DNA from 2 places in the Promicromonospora xylanilytica genome. Region 1 is predicted to be linked to the other one. Evidence: riboswitches for the same ligand, from Rfam matches in the RefSeq annotation. Region 1 holds a riboswitch; the other holds the start of a gene.
What was found. A riboswitch is a leader RNA that binds a small molecule or an ion and turns the genes downstream of it on or off. The one in region 1 is predicted to bind cyclic di-AMP.
Positions count from the first base shown of each region.

Region 1 (4,521 bases):
CGGGCCTGCGTGGACTGCGTGAAGGACGCCAGGATCCTGCCGGCGGGGTCGAGCCCGCCCATGGTGGCGGGGTTGTCCCACTCGGCCACGAGGAAGAACATGGTGCCGCCCGCCAGCAGCAACCCGGTCATCAGCAGCGTGATCTTCGTGTGGACGCTCCAGCGCGACGGGCGCACCCGGTCGCGCAGCACCTCGAGGACCACGGGGAGGCCGAGCCCGCCCACGATCGTGGCGAGGCAGATCGGCAGGACGATCCACGGGTCGGCCACGAAGTCCATGAGCGACAGTGAGAACAGGGCGAAGCCCGCGTTGTTGTACCCGGAGACGGCATGGAACACGCCGTTCCACAGCGCCCGGCCGAGGGGCTCGTCGTAGGCGACCGCGAAGCGCAGCGTCAGGACCGTCGCCACGGCGGCCTCGACGACGAACGCGATGATGACGACACGCACCAGCGTCCGGCGCACGTCACCGAGGCTCACGCTGCGGGTCGACGCCGCGGCGACCAGCCGAGAGCTCAGGTCCAGGCGCCGCGAGACCAGCACGCCCAGCAGCGAGGCGACGGTCATCACGCCGAGGCCACCGAGCTGGATGAGCACGAGGATCACCGCCTCGCCGAACCCGGACCAGAAGACCGGCGTGTCCGTGACGACCAGCCCCGTGACGCACACGGCCGACGTGGCGGTGAACAGCGCCTCCATGAACGTGGCCGACTCACCGGTCGCCGCGACCGGCAGCAGCAGGAGCAGGGTGCCCACGGCGATGGCACCGACGAATCCGCCGATCACGAGCTGGCCGGGCCGACGGCGCAGCGCCGCACCTCGCCCACCCGCACGACCCGCGGGGCTGCTGAACCGCATCCGGCTACCGTCGGCTTTCGTTCGACCTGGTGGCACTCGCCCACCGGCGCCGACTGGCGCCCGACGGTTACGCTAGCCGGTCATCGGCGTGGGGGAACGCGGAAGGCGTCGCCTCCGGCGTCGGGCGGAACCCGGCGCGGAGGCGACGCCTCGCGGTGCACTGCTGGCTCAGACGGCTCAGACGACGCGGATGAACGTCGGGCTGTTCTGCCACATCTCGGTGTAGCGCACCGGCATGCCGGCGGCCCAGGCCTCGATGATCATGCCGTCGCCCGCGTAGAGGGACACGTGGCCGGGCGTCCAGACGATGTCGCCCGGCTCCGGGTAGGTCACCTGGTAGCCGGAGCTGAGCAGTGCGCCGGACGAGTGCGGAAGGCTGACGCCGAGCTGCGCGTACGTGTACTGGATCAGGCCCGAGCAGTCCATGCCCTCGGCCGGCGAGGCGCCGCCCAGCACGTAGGTGATGCCGAGGTAGTTGAACGCGACGTTGACGGCCTGCTGGCCGACCGGGATCGGGTCCGGTGCGTCGACGGAGACGACGGCGGGGCCTTCGCCCTCCTCGCCGCCCTTCTCACCGTCGGCCGCCGAGGACGCGCCCAGTGTTTCCATCTCGATCGGCATCTTCGCGTCGGCGGGGACGGTCACGGTGGGGGCGTTCACGACGGCCTGCTTGGCCACGGTGGTGAGGGAGTTGAGGTCGACCGAGTTGAGCTTCGCGGTCTTCACCTCGGTCTTGAGGTTCATCGCGGGGGCCGCGTGGGCCGTCGTCGCGATGGTCGAGATCAGAACGCCACCAGCGGCTGCGGCGATGGCCCCACGGCGGGCGACGGTGCCTGCGTTCTCCGTGGCGGTACGAGCGAGGATGGTCAGCGGTGTCATGGCCGGCCGGCTGTCACGATGCCGGCCGCGAATGGAGTTCGTCACCTAATGTCTCCTGTACCGCCTGCGAGGTCAGCTGTCGGGTTCGGGTAGGAGTACACACCCGGCCGCACGGCTACTGGGGGGTTCCGTCCGGCTTCACCCCGAGGACGACGATGTCGCTGTCGCCCGGGAAGTGGGTCCCCCGCTCCTGTCTCGAACGTCTGGTCATGAGCCGGTGACAGGATTCGGCGTCCGGCTCACGGCTCCACCGTTGCGGGGGAGCAGAAGTCAAAGTACACACCTTCACGGAAAAAGTCACGATCGGGTTACGCATTACGGTCTGACCCCACGAAGACGCAGATTTACGGCGTTCCGGTCTTCAGCGGTTATGACCGACATCACATACATCCGCTACCGTTCGGCGGCATGGCCGAAAGCGCGAACCGCATCTCCGCCTGGTGGGTGCCGCTCATCAGTGCCGTCGCCTGGTGGATCTGCGGATTCCTGCCTTGGCTCCTTCAGGCGTCATACGAGGTCACAGGCATTTCGGAAGCGTCGACCGCGGGCGGTGCGGGCTTTGTGCCGCTCCCGTTCACCGCCGACGAGCCGCTGGTCGGACTGGTCATCATGGCGCTGATCGGGGGCCTGCTCGGCGGTGTCACGGCGGGCATGCCGGCGTCGGCCGGGAAGGGTGCCGGTGCTGCGGTCACCGGCACGCTGCTGTCCATGGCGGCCACGTGCGGCATCTCCTGGTGGCTCGCGATGCAGGGCAGCGTGCCCGGTGACGCCGCGCCCCTCGGGATGCTCGTGATCACCGTCGTCGCGGGAACCTTCGGCCTGGGCGCCGGCCTCCTGACGGCCCTGGGGCCCGCGCCCCTGCGCGGCGTCGCGCTCGCTCTGCCCGTGGTGCTGCTCGACGGCTGGCTCTGGGGGCTCCTCCCCGGCCACGAGGTGTCCCCCCACGGCACGTGGTGGCTCTTCGCGGTGGCGCTCGGGATCGCGTTCGGTCTCGCCGTGGACAGCAAGCCCATCGAGCTGCTGGGTTGGCTCCCTGCCGCGGGCGTCGTCTGGATCCTGCAGGCCGCCGGCCCGGCCCTCCTGGCGGTGCAGGAGAACCTCTGGCCCGGCTCCGCCCTCACCGAGGACCCGCTGTCAGCGGCGCGCATCATCGGCGACGAGCTCGCCTCCGCGGCCGTCGTGTCCGACGGGCACCAGCTCGGCGCCTGGGTGGTCGCGCTCCTGCTCGGCGCGGCGATCGCGGCCCTCCGACTCTCCCGTGAGGCGACGGGCGAGGGCGAGCTCTCCGAGGCCTGGGCCTGAGAACCGGCAGTCCGAGCCACTACTGATTGCGATTGTGTAAATTTCACCCGCTCCAGGGCTTCTGCTCTGTTCTACGGCTGTCCGGTACCCCTAGGTTTGGCCCGGTTCGGGGGCAAACCGCCCCTGTGCGAACAATGGGGGCTTATATGAGCAGGATGTCAGTCGTCGGCGTCGCCACGTCAGCGGTGCTCGCCGTGGCGGCGCTCGTCGCGGTGGCGCCGGGCGCGCAGGCAGCGACCAGCGATCCCCTCCGGGACAAGCAGTGGGGCCTGGACCAGATCAACGCCGAGGCCGCCTGGTCGGCGGGCACCGGCGAAGGTGCGGTGGTGGCGGTGGTCGACACGGGCGTCGACTTCGACCAGCCCGACCTGGCGGGCCAGCTCCTGCCCGGCGCCACGTTCGCCGGCTGCGCGGACGTCCGCCCGTGCGGCGAGGGGGACTTCCGTGGCCCGGACGGCAGGAACGACGGGGACGAGCACGGCACGCACGTCGCGGGCATCGTGGCCGCGGCGGCGGACAACGGCATCGGTGTCGCTGGCGTGGCACCGGGAGCGAAGGTGCTTCCGGTCAAGGTTCTGGAGGCGGGCACCGGCTCGTCGCAGGACATCGCCGACGGCATCCGCTGGGCGGCGGACAACGGCGCCGACGTCATCAACCTCTCGCTCGGCACGGCGCCGGGCGGGCAGCTGCTGACGATCATCGGCGTCGACACCCTGATGCGCGACGCCATCGCGTACGCCCGCTCTCAGGGCGTGCTCACGGTCGCCGCGGCCGGCAACTCGTCGACGCCGCTGTGCAGCGACCCGGCGTTCACCAGCGTCGCCATCTGTGTCGGGGCCACCGACTCGGCGGGTGTCCACTCCTACTACTCGGAGCTACCGATCAAGCTCGACCTGAAGAGCGTCTCGGCGCCCGGGGGCTCGGGAGGTCTGAACGGGTGCGACGGCGACGTCTGGTCCACCGTGCCCGTTGGTACCGGGTCGGAGACCTGCGCGGGCGGCAGCTACGACTCCTACGCGGGCACGTCGATGGCGACACCGCACGTGGCAGGTGTCGCGGCGCTGCTCTACGGGCAGGGCCGGACCATGGACGAGGTCGAGAGCGCGATCCTGTACACCTCGCGTGACCCGCTGCTGGGCCTCGTCGGCGTGTGGACGCCGCTGTACGGGTACGGCATCGTCGACGCGGCGGCGGCCGTCGCCTACTGACCGAACCTGTCGAGGTAGTCGTCTGGCGAGGTAGTCAGGTGGCGAAGTAGTACTACTTCGCCACCTGACTACCTCGCCGCCTGACTACCTCGACAGGGTTGGGCGTCAGTACGGGCGGATGTAGACCGCGTAGTCCTGCCACTGGGCGGTGTGGCGCACCGGCGTGCCGTAGTTGGCGGCCTCGACCACCATGCCGTCGCCCGCGTAGAGGGAGACGTGGCCCTGGGTCCACACGATGTCGCCGGGCATCGGCGACGAGACCTGGTAGCCGGAGG
Region 1 is NZ_BAAGRP010000001.1:411,439-415,959, reverse strand. Features, by position in the region: gene ACYVK7_RS01790 (TrkH family potassium uptake protein) at 1-857, opposite strand, end outside; gene ACYVK7_RS01785 (C40 family peptidase) at 1,035-1,781, opposite strand; cyclic di-AMP (ydaO/yuaA leader) riboswitch at 1,783-1,979, opposite strand; gene ACYVK7_RS01780 (hypothetical protein) at 2,145-3,038, shown strand; gene ACYVK7_RS01775 (S8 family serine peptidase) at 3,185-4,246, shown strand; gene ACYVK7_RS01770 (C40 family peptidase) at 4,352-4,521, opposite strand, start outside.

Region 2 (4,521 bases), on a different contig from region 1:
TCGGGCGGCGAGCGCCGCCGACTCCTGGTCGCCCGCGCGCTGCTGAGTCCTGCACGGGTCCTACTCGTGGACGAGCCCGCCGAGCACCTCGACGGGGAGACCGCGGACGCCCTGGTGCGTGCCGTCGCGGCGCACGCGCGCGGGACCGGCCGGGCGGTGCTGCTGGCGACCCACCGGCTGACCCCGCTGGCGGTGGCGGACGAGGTGCTGCTGCTGACTCACGACGCCTCGACCGCCCCGGCCCGGGTCGGATCCCGAGGCCCCCACCCCGACCTCCTGACAAGCAACCCGACCTACGCCTGGTCCACCACCCAGGAGACCCCGATCAGTTGAGCACAGCAGTTCCTGCCCATTGGCCGCCCGCCGCGGCAGGAACTGCTGTGGTCAACTCGACAGCACCGACATGGCCGCCGCTCGGCCCGGGATGCCGCTCACGCCACCGCCGCGGCGGGCGCCCGCACCCGCGAGCAGGACCCGCGGGTGCTCGGTCTCGACGCCCCAGCGCCCCGCGTCGGCACCGTCCTCCGCGAAGGGCCAGCTCAGGTCGCGGTGGAAGATGTGGCCGCCCGGCAGCCCGACGTCGCCCTCCAGGTCGACGGGGGTGCGCACCTCCAGGCAGGGTGCTCCGTCGGCGTCCAGGGCGAGCACGTCCTCGACGGGCTCCGCCAGCACGGAGTTCAGGGACGCGAGCGTGGCCCGCAGCGCCCGGTCGCGGGCGCCGTCGGGGTCCGCGCGGAAGAGGCGCGCCGGCATGTGCAGCCCGAACAGGGTGATGGTCTGGGCATGCGTCGACGCGAGCGACGGCCCGAGGATGCTCCGGTCGGTCAGGGTGTGGCAGTAGATCTCGCTCGGCGGCAGGTCAGGGATGCGTCCGGCGGCGGCCTGCGCGTGCGCGGTCTGGAGCTGGGTCAGGGACTCGTTGACGTGCAGGGTCCCGCTGAACGCGGCGACGGGGTCGACGTCGTCCCGCAGCCGGGGCAGCCGGGTGAGCAACATGTTCACCTTGAGCTGCGCGCCCTCGGGGCCGGGCTCCGGCGCCTCGCCGCCCAGCAGGCGCTCCAGCTCGGCCGGGGCGCATCCCGCGAGCACGTGCCCGGCGGTCGCGCCGCGGACCCGCCCGTCGGCATCGGTCCAGGTGACGTCGGCGCCCGACGCGCCGGGGTCCACGGCGGTGACGGTCGCCGAGGTGACGATCTCGGCACCGGCCGCCACGGCGGCGTCGCGCAGGGCGCCGGAGACCGCGCCCATGCCGCCCACCGGCACGTCCCAGTCGCCGGTCCCGTTACCGATGACGTGGTAGAGGAAGCAGCGGTTCTGCCGCAGGGACGGCTCGTCGACGTCGGCGAACGTGCCGATCAGGCCGTCGGTGGCCGCGACGCCGCGCACCACGTCGTGCGCGAACGTGCCGCGCAGCGCCGCTCCGAGGGGCTCCTCGAAGAGGGCGCGCCAGGCCTCCTCCCCCACGCCGTCGACCACCCGGTCCCGCACCTCCGCGCGCGGGAGCAGCGGCTCGGTGAGCGTCGGGGCGAGACGCCGGGCCACCTCGGCGGTCATGGTGTAGAAGCGCACCCAGGCCTCGAAGTCGTCGTCCGCGCCGGTGAGGCGGCGGAACGAGGCGCGCGTGGCGGCGTCGTCCTGACCGTCGACGAGCAGGCCGCCCTCGGCCACCGGCGTGTAGGAGGACCAGCGCCTGCGCCTCAGCGTGACAGGGAGGCCGAGCTCCTCGACCACCCGGCGCGGGAGCAGCGACACGAGGTAGGAGTATCGCGAGAGCCGCGCGTCCACTCCGGTAAAGGGCCGGGCGGAGACGGCGGCGCCGCCCACATGGTCCGCTCGTTCGAGGACCAGGACGGAGCGGCCGCCACGTGCCGCGTAGGCCGCCGCGGTGAGTCCGTTGTGACCTGCGCCGACGACGACGACGTCGTACCGGGAACGCGTGGAGTCAGGCATGCCCGTCATAGTCGCATGGGGCACTGATTACCAGCGAGGTTCCATCACAAGTTGGTATGTGACCTAATCGTGACAATCGCGCGAGGGGCGGGTACGGTCATGTCACCTCGCCAGCAACGGTGAGGTCCTGGTCCGGACGCCGAGCCCTGTCACCGGATCTGAGCAGCTACGACGTGACAGGGGCGGGGGAACCAGGTAAGCCGGGCACGCGAGTGTCCTTGGGGTGAAGCCTCCTTGTGAGGCCGGGTGATCGCTCTCCCCATCCGAACCCGACAGCTCACTTCGTAGGCGTCCGAGGAGATCACTGGTGACCGTACTCACCGACCGCACCCACGACTGGGCGGACGACCAGGCAAACCGTTCCAGCAGCCGGGGCAGGCACCGCGCCGACGGCCCCGCACTCACCCCCTTCACCGCACTGACCCAGACCGCCGCAGAGAATGCCGCCCGTACCGGCGCCATCGCGGTCGTCACGTCCGGCATGCTGGCGTCGGTCTTCACCCAGACCGCCCACACCGCGCCCGCCGAGACGCACACCCAGACCACGCTCGCCGGGGCGACCCCGGTCAGCAACACGGTCGACTCCACGACGCGGGCCGGCTTCGCCGAGAACCTGGTCACCAAGGTCAAGGTCACGCAGGACGCGGACTTCTGGGCCGAGCGCGGACGCGTGTCGGTGACCCCGTACGCCGAGACCGAGGCCGGCATCGCCGAGGCCAAGGCGAAGGCAGAGGCCGAGGCAAAGGCCAAGGCGGAAGCCGAGGCCAGGGCGAAGGCTGAGGCCGAGGCAGCTGCCGCAGCGGAGGCCGAGGCCGCCGCAGCCGCGGAGGCGGAAGCCGCCGCAGCCGAGACCGCGGCCGCCGTCGAGACCGCCGTCGCGGACACCTCCGGCCTCGGCCAGCAGGCCGTCAACCTGGCCCTCGAGTACGTGGGCGTGCCCTACGTGTGGGGCGGAGCCTCCCCCAGCGGCTTCGACTGCTCCGGGCTCATCCAGTACGTGTACGGCCAGCTCGGCATCAGCCTCCCGCACAGCTCGAGCTCGATGTCGACCGTCGGGTACCAGGTCTCCGCCGCCGAGGCGCAGCCGGGCGACATCGTGTGGACGCCCGGCCACGTCGCCCTCTACGCGGGCAACGGCATGGTCGTGGAGGCCCAGCAGCAGGGCACTCCCGTGCAGTACGGCGAGATGTGGCAGGACAACGCGGTGTTCATCCGCGTGACGGGCTGACGACTTCTCGCGTCGCTCTCCGGATCGACCACGGGGTGTGTGCCGCCGGACCTCCGGTGGGACGCACCCCGTGGTCGTGGACCGGTCGGGTAACGTCCCGGACGTGAAGATCCTCGTACCGGACGTACCCTTCGACATCGACTTCCCGCCCCTCCTGCCCGACGCCGGGGCCTCCTTCGCGCCCGGCGGCGCCGACGTCGTCGCCACGTACGCGATGAACGACCCGGTCCCGGAGGAGCACGCGGACGCCGAGGTGCTGGTCACCTGGTCCAACCCGCCCAAGGTGCTCGCCGACACCGCCCGCCGGCTCACCGGCCTGCGCTGGGTGCAGACCCTCTCGGCCGGCCCGGACGTCGCGCTGCGGTCCGGGTTCGGCCCCGACGTCGTCATCTCCTCCGGCCAGTCCCTGCACGACGACACCGTCACCGAGCACGCCCTCACGCTCGTCCTCGCGTCCGTCCGGCGCATCGACGCGGCTCTGGCCGCGCAGCGCGAGCACCACTGGGCCAAGGAGATCACCTTCGCCCAGGCGGACCCGGTCACCGGCCGCGAGTACACGCTCGACGGCGCACGCGTGACCATCTGGGGCTTCGGGTCGATCGCCCTGCGACTGGCCCCGCTGCTGACCGCGCTCGGCGCGCGGGTCACGGGTGTCGCCACGCGTGCGGGCGAACGCGGCGGCTACCCGGTGGTCGGCACCGACGGGCTGGACGCGCTGCTGGCCGAGACCGACGTGCTCATCTCGCTCCTGCCCGCCGCCCCCGCCACCCACCACGTCCTCGGCGAACGCCTGCTCGGCCTGCTGCCGCCGTCCGCGCGGTTCGTCAACGTCGGCCGGGGAGCGACCGTCGACGAGGCGGCCCTCGCGGACGCCCTGCGGTCAGGGCGCCTGGCCGGTGCGGCGCTGGACGTCACGGAGACCGAGCCGCTGCCCGCGGAATCCCCGCTCTGGGACGTCCCGAACCTGATTCTCACGCCGCACGTGGCGGGCGGCCGGCCGCGCGGCGCGGCGCGGTTCCTCGCGGAGCAGCTCACGGCCTGGCGCGCCGGCGGAGACCTCCGGAACGTGGCGCCGCGCTGACCCTCCGTCGAGTGCTACGGGGTTCGGGGACGCGGGGGCCGCTGGCAGACCGGACAGCTGAACGAGGACCGGTTCATGAACGCGTCGCGGCGCACCAGCGCGCCGCAGCGCCGACAGGGCTCGTCCTCGCGTCCGTACACCGCGAGCGAGCGGTCGAAGTACCCGGACTGCCCGTTCACGTTGACGTACAGCTCGTCGAAGCTCGTGCCGCCCTGGGCGAGTGCCTCACGCATGACCTCGGCCGCCGAGTCGAGCACGCGGC
Region 2 is NZ_BAAGRP010000004.1:355,155-359,675, forward strand. Features, by position in the region: gene cydC (thiol reductant ABC exporter subunit CydC) at 1-333, shown strand, start outside; gene ACYVK7_RS06580 (phytoene desaturase family protein) at 385-1,959, opposite strand; cyclic di-AMP (ydaO/yuaA leader) riboswitch at 2,105-2,256, shown strand; gene ACYVK7_RS06585 (C40 family peptidase) at 2,258-3,178, shown strand; gene ACYVK7_RS06590 (NAD(P)-dependent oxidoreductase) at 3,282-4,259, shown strand; gene mutM (bifunctional DNA-formamidopyrimidine glycosylase/DNA-(apurinic or apyrimidinic site) lyase) at 4,274-4,521, opposite strand, start outside.
Region 2: linked by a shared signal. The riboswitch ahead of ACYVK7_RS06585 (C40 family peptidase) and the one ahead of ACYVK7_RS01785 (C40 family peptidase) in region 1 are both predicted to bind cyclic di-AMP.